2 regions of the Rhizobium sp. CFBP 13726 genome follow, and region 1 is predicted to be linked to the other one. Evidence: predicted binding sites of a transcription regulator. Region 1 holds the regulator's gene; the other holds the start of a gene.

Region 1 (7,526 bases):
ACCCCGAAGGATCTCTACAAGGCATTGGCCGCTGAAGTCGTCGTCGACGGCAAGCTCGTTGCCAACCCTTACAAGAACTGGTCGGAAGTCAATGCGACCCTGCCTAAGGGCCCGATCGCAGCTTACATCCCAGGCTCCAAGCACGGCACCCGCGAAGTCTTCGAAGAGAAGATCATGGCTGAAGGCTGCAAGGAAGCCGGCGCGACGGACGTCATCAAGGCTGCCATCACCGATGCCAAGCAGGCTGCTGCCAAGTGCGTTGCAGTCCGCAAGGACGGCGCAGCTGTCGACATCGACGGCGATTACACCGAAACGCTGGCTCGCATCTCGGCCAACAAGACCGGCCTCGGCGTTTTCGGCCTGGCCTTCTATGAAAACAACATGGACAAGCTGAAGGTCGCGACCGTTTCGGATGTCGTTGCTTCCACCGAAACCATTGCTTCGGGCAAGTACCCGGTGTCGCGCCCTCTGTTCTTCTACGTCAAGAAGGCTCACCTCGGCGTTATCCCAGGCCTCAAGGAATATGTTGAGTTCTTCATCTCCGACGAAATGATCGGCCCTGACAGCCCGCTTGCCGAATACGGCCTGGTTGCTGCTCCGGACGATCAGCGCGAACAGGTCCGCAAGGACTTCGAAGCCGGCAAGACCATGTAATCAAAGTTCCGGCGCCGCTTCCTGCGGCGCCGGTCTTCTTTCGGGCCAAGCGGCGACTTGTCCGTCGCGCGACAGAAGCAAAGCCTGGCGTCAGTCGCTGCGTTTTGGATGGCGAAACATATTGATTCCGATGGTGGGATTTGTGCGGTAATGGGTGCCGTCGATGGCGGTAGGCCGGGGGATTTTAATGAGCACACCATTGATTTTATTGATTCTGGCGATAATTGCGATCGCTTGTTACGTTGTCGGAACCAGGCACGCCCTGGCAATCGCCGGCGGCCGTTCCTCAAAGCTTCATTCACGTCCGGGCTACTACGGCACCTTCGTCGCACTCTGCGCCGTTCTGCCATCGGTTCTCATCCTGGCCGCGTGGCTGGTCGTCAGCCCGCTCTATATCAACTCCACTGTCCTCGATGGCTTTCCTGAAGACGTAAAGGCGCGTTCGCCGGCCGAACAGGGTCTCTCCTTCGGCATGGTAAGCTCGCTTGCGCGCGGCATGAACGTACTGAGCCTGGACGAGATCGAGCGCATCGGCGGAAATCCCGTCGAACTGCGCGCAGCGCTTGGCGCTAAGGGCGTCCCGCTTGCCGGCGACCCCGAACCATACATGGTCGAGTCCGCTGGCGATCTCAACGTAATGACCAAGATCAGCAACTGGGTTATGACCGCGGTAGTCCTTCTGGCAGCCCTGATCGGCGCCGGCTTTTCCTACACGCGCATCGCGCCGCGGTTTCGGGCTCGCAACCGTGTCGAGAAGGTGATCCTCGCCAGCCTCGTCGTCGCATCCTCGATCGCGATCCTGACCACGGTCGGCATCGTTGCCTCGATGCTGACGGAAGCAACGCACTTCTTCACCAGCATCCCGCCGTGGGAGTTCTTCTTCGGCACCGTCTGGGATCCGCGCTTTGCGGCCGCCGGCGCCACGGACTCGGCTGGTCAGTTCGGCCTTATCCCGCTGCTTCTCGGCACACTCTATATCGGCTTCGTCGCCATGCTCGTCGCCGTCCCGAGCGGCCTGTTCTCCGCGATCTACATGTCGGAATACGCCTCCCGCGGTGTCCGCTCCGTGGCAAAGCCTCTGCTCGAAGTTCTTGCCGGCATTCCCACCATCGTCTACGGCTTCTTTGCCCTGACAACGGTCGGCCCGTTCCTGCGCGACCTGTCTTCGCAGCTGAATGGCCTCGTAACCGGCGATTATGCAAATTTTATCCAGGCGCAGAGCGTTCTCACCGCCGGCTTCGTCATGGGCATCATGCTGATCCCTTACGTCTCGTCGCTGTCGGACGACATTATCACCGCCGTGCCGGGAACGCTTCGTGACGGCTCGCTCGGTCTCGGTGCCACCCAGTCCGAAACCATCAAGAAGGTCGTCCTGCCGGCAGCACTGCCGGGCATCGTCGGCGCACTTCTGATGACTGCCTCACGCGCCATCGGCGAAACCATGATCGTGGTGCTTGCAGCAGGCGTCGCCGCCCGCATGCAGCTCAACCCGTTCGAGCCGATGACGACGGTGACCGTCAAGATCGTCAGCCAGCTGACGGGCGACCTTGAATTCACCTCGCCGCAGACGCTTGTCGCCTTCGCACTCGGCATCACGCTGTTTGCGATCACGCTTTGCCTCAACATCTACGCGCTCTACATCGTGCGCAAATACCGGGAGCAGTACGAATGACCGACGTGGTTTCCTCCACCGCCGGCGTCTTGGCCAAGCCTGCCCGTCGCGATATCGGTATCAAACGCCGCTACGCCGCCGAGCGCCGCTTCCGCGCCTATGGCATCGCTGCTCTCTCGTTCGGCATCCTGTTCCTGATGCTCCTTCTGTGGTCGGTCGTCTCGAAGGGCTATACCGCCTTTCAGCAGACGATGATCACCATCCCTGTGGAGTTCTCGCAGCAGATAATCGACAAGGATAATGTGCGGGCTACGGATCCGGCCAAGCTGATGACGGCCAACTACCCGATCGTCGCCCGCAATGCGCTGGCGAAGGTTCTGGGCGTCGCCGAAAACGATCGCCAGGGTCTGCGTGCCGTCAACCAGATGATTTCGGACGGCGTTCGTGGCCAGCTGCGCGATATGGTCGTTTCCGATCCTGAGATCATCGGCACGACCCAGACGGTTTCGCTTCTGGCAGCCGGCGATATCGACAGCGCCGTGAAAGGCCAGATCAATCTCGACGTGGCGGAAACCAGCCGCAAGGTGTCCGACCAGCAGGTCGGATGGATGAAGCAGCTGGCCGACAGCGGTGCGCTCGCCAAGGAATTCAACACCGGCATTTTCTTCAACGGCGCGTCCAGCCGTCCGGAAGCAGCCGGCGTCGGCGTCGCTCTGATCGGCTCCTTCTATATGATGCTGATCGTGCTCGTCCTGTCCCTGCCGATCGGCGTCGCAGCCTCGATCTATCTTGAAGAGTTTGCCCCGAAGAACCGGTTCACGGACCTGATCGAGGTCAACATCAACAATCTCGCAGCGGTCCCGTCGATCGTCTACGGTCTGTTGGGTCTCGCGGTCTTCATCAACTTCATGGGCCTGCCGCGCTCGGCCTCGCTCGTCGGCGGCCTGGTGCTGACGCTGATGACGCTGCCGACCATTATCATCGCCACCCGCGCGGCACTGAAAGCAGTACCACCGTCGATCCGTGCTGCAGCGCTCGGGCTCGGTGCCTCGAAGATGCAGACGATTTTCCACCATGTCCTGCCGCTTGCCATGCCCGGTATCCTGACCGGTACGATCATCGGCCTCGCGCACGCCCTCGGCGAAACCGCGCCGCTTCTTTTGATCGGCATGGTCGCCTTCGTGGCAAACTATCCGACCACGCCGATGGATCCGTCGACAGCGCTGCCGGTACAGATCTACATGTGGGCTAACGAGGCGGAACGCGCCTTCGTTGAACGAACCTCGGGAGCGATCATGATCCTGCTCCTGTTCCTGATCTTGATGAATGTTGGCGCAATTCTCTTGCGACGCCGCTTCGAACGGCGTTGGTAGAGGAAGGGGGAAGCAATGAACATGATGTCAGAAGCTGCAGCTGAGAAGGCGCTGGACAAGAAAATGAACGACGTTGCATATAAGATGATCGGCAAGGATGTCTCCGTTTATTACGGTGACAAGCGCGCTCTTTATGACGTGAACCTGAATGTCCGCCAAAATACCGTCACTGCTTTGATCGGTCCGTCTGGCTGCGGCAAGTCCACCTTCCTGCGCACGATGAACCGCATGAACGACACGATCGAGGGTTGCCGCGTCACCGGCAAGATCACGCTCGACGGCGACGATATCTACGACAAGGAAATCGACGTCGTGGAGCTGCGTGCCCGGGTCGGCATGGTGTTCCAAAAGCCGAACCCGTTCCCGAAGTCGATCTACGAGAACATTGCCTACGGTCCCCGCATCCACGGTCTTGCCCGCGGCAAGACGGAAATGGACGCGATCGTCGAGGCAAGCCTGCAGCGCGCCGGCCTCTGGGCAGAAGTCAAGGATCGCCTGCATGAAGGCGGTACCGGCCTTTCCGGCGGTCAGCAGCAGCGCCTTTGCATCGCCCGTGCGATCGCCGTTTCGCCTGAAGTCATTCTGATGGACGAGCCGTGCTCGGCACTCGACCCCATCGCCACGGCCAAGGTCGAGGAACTGATCCACGAACTGCGCGCCAACTACACGATCGTGATCGTCACCCACTCGATGCAGCAGGCGGCCCGCGTTTCGCAGCGCACGGCGATGTTCCATCTCGGCCACCTGGTCGAGGAAAACGATACCGACAAGATGTTCACCAATCCGGATGACCAGCGCACCCAGGATTACATCATGGGCCGCTTCGGCTGATGCGAGCGCAGAACCCGTCAGCCGCAACTGCAGACATCAAGGATCAGACACATGGTTTCGACCCATATTCTCTCGGCCTATGACGAGGAACTGAAATACCTGAACCGCCGGATTTCCGAAATGGGCGGTCTGGCGGAGCAGATGTGCGGTGATGCCGTGCGTGCGCTCGTCAACTCCGACTCGGCGCTGGCCCAGAAGGTCATCTCGGACGACGTCATTCTCGACCACGCCGAGCGCGATATCCAGGACAAGGCGATCGTCACCATCGCCAAGCGTCAGCCGATGGCGGCCGACCTTCGCGAGATCATCGGCACGCTGCGCATTGCAGCTGACCTGGAACGCGTCGGCGACCTTGGTAAGAACACCGCCAAGCGCGTGCTCGCCGTGCAGGGAACAGGCGTCCCGCGCAAGCTCGCCCGTGGTCTGGAGCATCTTTCCGAACTGGCGCTGGTGCAGCTCAAGGACGTTCTTGATGTCTTCGCCAACCGCTCCGCGGAAAAAGCCGAAATCATCCGCCAGCGCGATGAAGAGATTGACGCGATGTACACCTCGCTGTTCCGCGAACTCCTCACCTACATGATGGAGGATCCGCGCAACATCACCACCTGCACCCATCTCCTGTTCTGCGCCAAGAACATCGAGCGCATCGGCGACCACGCGACGAATATCGCCGAGACCATCTACTACATCGCGACCGGCGCACAGCCGGAGGGCGAACGTCCGAAGGACGATACGTCCAACATGCTCGGCTCCGCCGGGACATGATGCAGCTCTCCCGAAATCGCCTGCCGGTTTCGGGACGATAACTGCCAAAACCAATGACCTGAAGCAGCGCGAGCGGATCTGGCGGATCTAAGTGCGGTTCGGGACGAGTGACGGAGCAAGTCGGAATGCAGCCGAAGATCGCAGTCGTGGAAGACGAAGAGGCCCTCAGCGTCCTCCTTCGGTATAACCTGGAGGCCGAGGGTTACGAGGTCGATACCGTGCTTCGCGGTGACGAAGCGGAAATCAGGCTTCAGGAGCGCGTTCCGGATCTTCTCATTCTCGACTGGATGCTGCCGGGCGTTTCAGGCATCGAACTCTGCCGTCGCCTGCGTATGCGGCCGGAGACGGAACGCCTGCCGATCATCATGCTGACGGCGCGCGGCGAAGAAAGCGAGCGCGTTCGTGGGCTTGCCACCGGCGCAGACGACTATGTGGTCAAGCCTTTCTCGACGCCGGAACTGATGGCCCGCGTCAAGGCGATGCTGCGCCGTGCCCGACCCGAAGTGCTGTCGAGCGTCCTCAAATGCGGCGACATCGAACTCGACCGCGAAACCCACCGCGTTCACCGCAAGAGCCGCGAAGTTCGCCTCGGGCCGACAGAGTTTAGACTTCTGGAATTCCTGATGGCGTCGCCCAGCCGCGTCTTTTCGCGCTCGCAGCTGCTCGACGGCGTCTGGGGCCATGACATCTATGTCGACGAGCGTACCGTCGACGTGCATGTAGGGCGCCTCCGGAAGGCGCTCAACTTTTCCAACATGCAGGACGTCATCCGCACGGTCCGCGGTGCCGGCTACTCGATGGAAGCCTGAGCACCGCGTCTCCTAGCCGGCAGCGTCATGGCAATCACGCCGGTCACGACGCAGGCGAGACCGAGCCAGGCTGTCGAGGCAAGCGTTTCGCCGAGAAACACGACGCCGATGCCAACGCCGATCGGCACCCGCAGATAGGCCTGCGCCGTCGTGCCGACGGAGCCGAGCGTCTGGACCAGCCGGAAATAGATGACGAAGGCCAGCGCCGTCGAAAATACCGCCAGCGCCAACAGGGCGAGCATGGAATCGGCGCTGGGCGTCAGCGTCCAGGGCCGATCGACCACGAGGCTCACGGGAATGAGGATGGCCGCCCCTGCAATCAGCGATCCCGCGGCGGGCATCATCGGGTCCAATCCTTTAAAATTCTTGCCGAAGATGGCAGCCGCCGCATAGCAGATCGTCGCCGCCACGATGGCGAGTTGCGCCCAGAGGCTCTCGCCCGAGCCGGCAAGCGCCTCCATGCCGACGATCAGGCATATGCCGACAATGCCTGCGGCAACTCCAAACAGCTTGGCCGCAGAGACGCTTTCATGGCGGGTGATCAGCGCCGTCAACAGAAAGGCGAAGATCGGCGTCGTTGAACTCAAGATGGTGGCAAGGCCCGCATCGGTCGTCTGTTCGGCCCAGGCGATGAGGGTGAAGGGGACCGCGCTGTTGAGGCAGGCCTGAACCGTGAAAAGCTTCCAGGTCTGCCGGTCGGTCGGCAGCTTCAATCCGCGAAGGCGTAGTGCCGCAGCGAGAATGAGCCCGGCGACCAGTGTTCTGACGGCAATAAAGGTGACAGGCGAAATCGTCTCCACACCGACTTTGATCAGCGTGTAGGACGCGCCCCAAAGCGTCGCGAGCGTGAGGAGCAGCAACAGATCCGTTGCCATGCTTGTTTTGGTGTCCGCCATTCCAGTTCCTGTCCCCATGAATGCAATCTCCGCCCCTCTTAGCGGAACCAGGAAAAGAAATGCTTCGACGACGGCCGAACCGTTGACCGCTGACGGCAAAGTTTTCCGGTGCTAGAACTGGATCATGCCCAATATGGTTTCAGGAAATACGATTGCGGAAGTTGCAAGCCTGATCGGCGATGCTGCACGCGCCAACATGCTGTCCGCGCTGATGGGCGGACAGGCGCTGACGGCGGGCGAACTGGCACGCCACGCCGGCGTCACCGCGCAGACCACCAGCGGCCATCTCGGCAAACTGGCGCAGGCTCGCCTGATCGAGGTCGAGAAGCAGGGCAGGCACCGCTATTACCGACTTGCCTCTCCGGAAGTCGCGCACGCGATCCACGCGTTGATGGCAGTCGCCGCGGATGGGCCGAAGCGCCATCATCCTGTCGGCCCGAAAGACGAAGCGTTACGGCTTGCCCGCACCTGTTACGATCACATGGCCGGCCGTCTCGCCATCGCGCTCGCCGATGCCCTAACAGGAAGCGGCTACATGCTGCTCGGCGATGGAGCCGGCCTGATCACCGACGAGGGCAGACGGTTC
Region 2 (7,526 bases), on a different contig from region 1:
GACAGCGGCTTCATGGAAGCGTCGAGCGCTGCCTGGATACCGCCGCAGCGGCCGTGGCCCATGACAACGATATTGCGGATCTCAAGCACCTGCACCGCGTATTCAACCGCAGCCGATGTCCCGTGAAACTGGCTGTCGGGCTCGTAGCGCGGTACCATGTTGGCGACGTTGCGGACCACGAAGAGTTCTCCCGGACCGCAGTCGAAGATCGTCTCGGGCGCCGCGCGACTGTCGCAACAGGCAACCAGGAGCGTATGCGGCTTCTGGCCGGTATCGGCAAGCGCGCGATAGCGCTCCCGCTCGTCGCTGTAGCGACCACTCATGAAGTTACGGTAGCCCGAAAGCAGTTTTTCTGGAAATTCGCTCATGGCTCACGATTATCGTGCAGCCAGACGAGAATCAACGGCCATTGTGTGGATGCGCATGCTGTTTGAGCTTACGGCTTGCGCCTCTTAAGGGGATGCACGAGCCGGCGCATCTGGACCATCGCCATCGGCATCGAGAGGCTGGCGGCATCCATTTCCAGCGTCAGCTCGTTGGCCCCGCGCTTTACCGAACGCGCCAGCACTTCGAACACGCTGGCAGTCGTTGTCTGCAGGGCTTTCTCTTCATCCATGCCGGACATGACGCGGGCGAGAAAAACCGCCGAGAGCAGGTCTCCGAGCCCGTTCGGGGCGTGGTCGATCAGCCGGTGTTCAGCCAGCAGCGCATGATTGCCGGTGAGATAGAGATTGCCTGTACTGCCTGTCATCATCGGCACCGCCGAGGTCACCAGCATCCGCGGCGGCCCGAGCGCGATCGCTGCCTCCATGATCGCATTGTTATCATCGAGCGGTGCACCCGAGAGCCAGGCAAGCTCGTATCGGTTCGGCGTGGCGATGGTGGCAAGCGGCAGAAGCTCGTCGCGGATTGCTTCGGCTGTCGGCTGCGGGATATAGAGCCCGCCGAGATCGCCCATCACGGGATCGCAGACATAGATAAGGTCCGGGTTGTTTCTCCGCAGCGCCTCGATCAGTCGTGCCACGGCGCGCGGCTGCGCGGCATTTCCGAAATACCCGGTCAGCACCGCCTTCACTTCGCCGAGCCATGGCGCCCGGATGAGATCGTCTATAGCCTCGTCGAAATCCGATTCGGGAAACGTCAGGCGCGTCGAAGGACCGTGCCCGGGATGCCAGGGCAGCACGACGGTCGGCATGGCCCAGACGGGATATCCCAGGGTCTCGAGCGCGAAGACGGCGGCCCGGTTACCGACCGAGCCACGGATCACATGGCTGGAAATGACGATGACCGCGCCTGAATTACCCTGCATGATGCTTGCTTTCGACGTTATCGAACCGTTGATCGGATCTCTGTGTCGGCATGTCAACAAGACGTGACACGCCTATGACAAATTCCAGCCGCAAGCACCGGTGAGACACCGCGGCAAAGCATAATGACATTGGCTGCGTTTTATCGCACGTTGAGAAAAAATTTAGGGAGAGACAGATGGCAGGCCGGCAAAACCCGAAGCGGGACAAGCAGATCGAGAAGGCGGGCAAGATTGCGGCCGCTTCCGGCATGGAGGACAATCTCGATCCCTTCCTGATCTTCAGCCGCGCCAGCAGTGACGATCTCGAAAACTACACCCCAGAAATGCTCGCCCTGTGCGCGGGACATGCCGCAAGACGGCTGAAAGCCTGGACGCGAATCAAGGCCGACATCACAATCGAAACCCTTGATGGTGTCGAGCCCGATGGAATGCCGGTTTCGATCATTACGGTGATTGATCGCAACATGCCGTTTCTGTTCGATTCGGTCATGGGTGAAGTGACGACGGCCTATCGCGACCTCACGATGGCCGTCCATCCGATCCTGGTCATCGAACCGGGCAAGCAGCCGACGCTTCACTCGAGCGAGCGACCCGGCGACCCGGCCCATCACGTCAGCCTGATCCAGATCCATGTGCCTCAGCTCAACGACGAGCAAGCCGACGGGCTGGTCGAGCGAATCCGCTTTGTTCTTAACCAGGTGCACCAGGCCATTACCGGCTGGTCCGCGATGCTCGGCGTTCTCAAAGACGCCCAGGCCCAACTCGTCAACGCTAAAAAAGGCAAGAAGGCCGATGCCGACGAGGCGTATGCTTTTCTCGACTGGCTCAGGAACGACAATTTCACCTTCCTCGGCATGCGCGAATACACCTATTCGGGCAAGGGCGCCGATGCCAAGGTGGAGCGCGGCAAGGGCAGGGGCCTCGGCATTCTGTCCGATCCGGATGTGCTCGTCCTGCGTCAGGGCAAGGATCAGGTCACGACGACGCCAGAAATCCTCGAATTTCTCGACGGCCCGGATTTCCTCATCGTCGCCAAGGCCAACGTCAAATCCGTCGTGCACCGTCGCGCCTATATGGATTACGTCGGGGTGAAGCGCTTCGATGAGAAGGGCAATGTGGTCGGCGAACTGCGCATCGTCGGCCTGTTCACCTCCACTGCCTATACCCAGTCCGTCCGCGACGTGCCGCTGCTGCGCGCAAAGATCGCCCGTATTGAAAAGAATTTCGGGTTCGATCCGGAAAGCCATTCGGGCCGCATGCTCGAAAACACGCTGGAATCCTACCCGCGCGACGATCTCTTCCAGATCGATCTCGACGTGCTCTCGAGCTTCTGCGAACAGATCATGGAGCTGAGCGAGAGGCCGCGCGTGCGCGTGCTGCCGCGTATCGACCATTTCGACCGTTTCGTTTCGGTCATCGTCTACGTGCCGCGCGAGGATTATAATTCGATCGTCCGCGAAAAGGTCGGCGCATATCTCTGCGAGATCTTCGACGGCCACGTCTCGGCCTATTACCCGGCCTTCCCGGAAGCCCGCGTTGCCCGCGTCCATATGATCATTGGTCGCAGCGGCGGCAAGACGCCGCGTGTCGCGCAGGCAAAGCTCGAGGAGGCTGTGCGCCTTATCGCGACGCCGTGGGAAGACAGGTTCGCATTGCTTGCGGAAGACAGCCCCCGCCTTTCCGTCACCCGCGCTTTCCAGGAAGCGTTCTCTCCGGAAGAAACCTTTGCCGACCTGCCCGATATTGCCGCCTGCGCTGCCGGCGAGACCATCCGGATCGACTTCTACCGGCGCCCCGGTGACGATGCGAACACAGTTTCGCTAAAGATCTTCCACCGCGACCAGCATCTTTCCCTGTCGCGCCGCGTGCCGCTTCTCGAAAATCTCGGCTTTCACGTGGTCAGCGAGCAGACATTCGAAATCCACGCCGGCCCGCAGGCGGACCTCATCGTCCTGCACGACATGGAACTGCAGCTCGACGGTGCCCGCGAGATCGATCTTGCGCGTGAGGGACAGCGGCTCGAAGACGCATTCCTCAGGGCGTTCGAGGGACTGATCGACAATGACGGCTTCAACCGCCTCGTTCTCCTTGCGGGTCTTTCCGCCCGCGAAGTGACCGTGCTGCGCGCCTATGCCCGCTATCTGCGCCAGGCCGGCATCGTCTACTCGCAGACCTATATTGCCGATACGCTCAACAAGTATCCGGAAATTTCCGCCGCCGTCTTCCGCCTGTTCCGCGACGGGTTCGATCCGAAGATTGCCGAAAAAGCCCGCATCAAGAAGCTGACCGAGCTGCACGAGACGATCGAGGAAGCGCTCGGCAACGTCCCGAACCTCGACGAGGACCGCACGCTTCGCCGCTTCGTCAACGCGATCGACGCAACGCTTCGCACCAATTACTTCCAGGTGGACGAGAACGGCGGCGCAAAGCCGATGCTGGCGTTCAAGCTTGATCCTGACATGCTCGACGGCCTGCCGGAGCCGCGCCCGTTCCGCGAGATCTTCGTTTACGGCACCGAAGTCGAGGGCGTTCACCTGCGCTTCGGCAAGGTCGCACGAGGCGGCATCCGCTGGTCGGACCGCGGCGAGGATTATCGCACTGAAGTGCTGGGCCTCGTGAAGGCGCAGCAGGTGAAGAACGCCGTCATCGTTCCCGTCGGCGCCAAGGGCGGCTTCTTCCCGAAGATGCTTCCCGCCGCCGCCGCGCGCGACGCCTTCTTCAACGCCGGCAAGGAAGCCTACAAGACCTATATCCGCACGCTTCTGTCGGTTACCGACAACATCATCGACGGAGAGGTGGTCCCGCCCGAAAACACGCTGCGCATCGATGAGGACGATCCTTACTTTGTCGTCGCTGCCGATAAGGGAACGGCAACCTTCTCCGACACCGCGAACGGTCTGGCGCAGGAAGCCGGCTTCTGGCTGGATGATGCCTTCGCATCGGGCGGCTCGGCCGGCTACGACCACAAGAAGATGGGCATTACCGCCCGCGGCGCGTGGGAAGCGGTCAAGCGGCATTTCCGCGAAAAGGACATCGACATCCAGACGACGCCGTTCTCGGTCGCCGGTGTCGGCGACATGTCGGGCGACGTCTTCGGCAACGGCATGCTTCTGTCGGAAAAGATCCGTCTGATCGCCGCCTTCGACCACCGCGACATCTTTATCGATCCGGATCCGGATATCGAAAAGTCCTTCGCCGAACGCAGCCGCATGTTCGCCCTTGCCCGCTCCAGCTGGCAGGATTACGACCGCTCGACGCTGTCTGAAGGTGCAATGATCATTTCGCGCACGGAAAAATCCGTCAAACTGACCAAGCAGGCGGCAGCGGCGATCGGTATCGACAAGATGACGGCCTCGCCCTTCGAGATCCTGACGGCGATCCTGAAAAGCCAGGTGGATCTTCTCTGGTTCGGCGGCATCGGCACCTATATCAAGGCGGCATCGGAAACCGATACCGAAGTGGGCGACCGCGCCAACGATCCGATCCGCATCACGGCCGCAGAAGTGCGCGCCAGCGTGATCGGCGAGGGCGCCAATCTCGGCGTTACCCAGAAGGGCCGCATCGCCTATTCGCTGGCCGGCGGGCGCTGCAATTCCGACGCGATCGACAATTCCGCCGGCGTCAATTCGTCCGACGTCGAGGTCAATATCAAGATCGCGCTCAATCCGGCCATGCAGGACGGCAGGCTGACCCGCGCCAAGCGCAACACGCTGCTCGCCTCCATGACGGAAGACGTGGGTCATCTCGTCTTGCGCAACAACTACCTGCAACCACTGGCGATTTCGCTCGTCGAGCGCAAGGGTGCCGCCAATCGCGAGCAGCTCGCCCGCCTGATGTCGGTCCTCGAAAGCGAAGGGCGGCTGAACCGCAAGGTCGAGACTCTGCCCGACGACGCCGAGCTTGCCGAGCGCTACGCCAGTGGGAGACCGCTGACACGACCGGAGATCGGCGTGCTCGTCTCCTACTCGAAGATCGTCCTATTCGACGCACTCATCGACAGCACCATCCCGGACGACCCATATTTTGCTTCCGTGCTGAAAGCCTATTTCCCGGCGAAGATGCAGAAGGCTTATGCCGCGGATATCGCCGGCCACCGCCTGCACCGCGAAATCGTCGCGACGGCGCTGGCAAACGAAGCCATTAACCGCGGCGGCCCGGGCTTTGTCCACATGATGAGCGACATGACGGGGGCCACCTCGGCCAATGTCGTCAAGGCACTCTTCCTCGTTCGCGACGGCTTCGATCTCGAAAACATCTGGGCCGAAATCGACCAACTGGATGGCAAGATCTCGGGCAGGGTTCAGAATGATCTCTACGCCCAGGTTAGCCGCATCATCGGCATCGGCACCTATCTCGCGCTTCAGACGCAGATCGGCACGACGGAGCTGACCGAGGCCATCGCCAGGCTCCGGGCCGCCATCAAGGGTCTGCGCGCCGCCGTGACCGACGATATCATCGCCGAAACGGGCCCGCTTGCCGCAGAACTTGAGGCCGAAGGGGCGCCGTCCGGTCTCGTGAAAGAAATACGCCTGCTATCGGCCCTCGTCATCGTGCCGGAGATCATGCGGATTGCCGACCGGACCGGCGAAAGCATGGCGCGCGCCATCGAGAGCTATTTCGCCGTCACCGAAACGTTCCGCGTCAACCGGCTGATCGTGGCCGGCGAGCGGATTGGCACAAGCGACCATTACGAAAGCCTGGCACTGTCACGCAGCCTGCAACAGCTCGCATCGGCCCGCCGTGACATCGTCATTGCCGTCTTGACCGAGCACCGCAAGGACAAGAAGCCGGTGGAAGCCTGGATCGCTGGCGATCGACTGCGCGTCAATCGCATCGGCGCTGAACTGATGAGCCTCAGCGAAAGCGGCGATCTGACCCTCTCGAAGATTTCCGTCGCCGCCGGCCTGCTGGGAGATCTGGCACACGCACGGTCGACTTGAGGGCAGGGGCTGCGGGGAAAAGAAGATGGCCGAGACAGGACTTGACGAGGCGCCGGCTAAACCAGGCCGGCGCGGCATCTGGGGCTGGATGCTGTTCGACTGGGCAGCACAGCCGTTCTTTACCGTTGTCATCACCTTCATCTTCGGCCCGTATTTCGTCGCGCGCCTCACCGACGACCCGATCTCCGCCCAGACCACCTGGAGCAACATGGCGACGGCATCCTCCGTCGTCATCGCCATCCTGTCTCCGATCCTGGGCTCGATCGCCGATCAGTCGGGCGCCAGAAAGCCATGGATCGCAAGCTTTGCACTGATCAAGGTCGCAAGCCTCGTCATGCTCTGGCAGGCGGCACCCGGCTCTCCGCTCACCCTGCCGGTCACCTGCATCATCCTTGCCTCGATCGCGGCCGAATTTTCGATCGTCTTCAACGATTCCATGATGCCGCGTCTGGTGTCCAAGGTCGATATCGGCAGGGTCTCGAACATCGCCTGGGGTCTGGGTTATCTCGGCGGCATGGTCGTCCTGATCGCGGTCGTTGCGCTGCTTGCGGCCAATCCGGAAACGGGTCTGACGCTCATCGGCATTCCGCCGCTGTTCGGTCTGGATCCGGCGCTCGGCGAGGACGCCCGCATCACCGGCCCGATCGCGGCGATCTGGTATCTTCTGTTCATCCTGCCGATGTTCTTCTTCACGCCGGATGCCCCGAAAGGCCTGCCTCTCGCAAAGGCCGTCGGCTCCGGCTTCCGTGAACTTGCAGGCACCTTGCGTGAACTCAAGCAACGCCCGGGCATCATCCGTTTCCTGATTGCCCGCATGCTCTACCAGGATGGCGTCAACGGCCTGATCATTCTGGGCGGCACGTTTGCGGCGGGCATGTTCGGCTGGGCGACCATCGAGATCGGCATCTACGGCATCATCCTGAATGTCGTGGCGATTTTCGGCTGTATCGCCGCCGGGGTCCTCGACCGCGTGCTCGGATCAAAGACGGTGGTGGTTACAAGTCTCGTCCTGCTGCTGATCGCAACACTCGGCATCGTTTCCACCAGCCCGGGCGAGGTCTTCTTCGGCCTGATGCCGCTTTCCATGGAGGACTCAGGTGGAATGTTCGGCACCGCGGCGGAAAAGGCCTATATCCTGTTCGGGCTTCTGATCGGTGCCGCCTTCGGCCCGGTCCAGGCCTCGTCGCGGTCATACCTTGCCCGCAGCATCGATGTCTCGGAGGCCGGCCGCTATTTCGGGATCTACGCGCTGTCGGGACGCGCGACGAGCTTCCTCG

Evidence for each region. Region 1 encodes PhoB, which activates phosphate uptake and scavenging genes when phosphate is short. Its sites were predicted from a motif close to TGTCATNNANCTGTCAT; they were not measured.
Region 2: the regulator PhoB is predicted to act here: its motif matches at 1,373-1,389, upstream of IFT66_RS21600 (NAD-glutamate dehydrogenase).

What each region holds. Positions count from the first base shown of each region.
Region 1 covers NZ_JACYUU010000003.1:372,712-380,237, forward strand. Annotated here, with positions in the region: gene IFT66_RS15855 (substrate-binding domain-containing protein) at 1-654, shown strand, start outside; gene pstC (phosphate ABC transporter permease subunit PstC) at 842-2,326, shown strand; gene pstA (phosphate ABC transporter permease PstA) at 2,323-3,639, shown strand; gene pstB (phosphate ABC transporter ATP-binding protein PstB) at 3,655-4,470, shown strand; gene phoU (phosphate signaling complex protein PhoU) at 4,522-5,235, shown strand; gene phoB (phosphate regulon transcriptional regulator PhoB) at 5,361-6,044, shown strand; gene IFT66_RS15885 (DMT family transporter) at 6,026-6,940, opposite strand; gene IFT66_RS15890 (ArsR/SmtB family transcription factor) at 7,065-7,526, shown strand, end outside.
Region 2 covers NZ_JACYUU010000006.1:161,679-169,204, forward strand. Annotated here, with positions in the region: gene IFT66_RS21590 (carbonic anhydrase) at 1-368, opposite strand, end outside; gene pdxY (pyridoxal kinase PdxY) at 437-1,309, opposite strand; gene IFT66_RS21600 (NAD-glutamate dehydrogenase) at 1,486-6,249, shown strand; gene IFT66_RS21605 (MFS transporter) at 6,275-7,526, shown strand, end outside.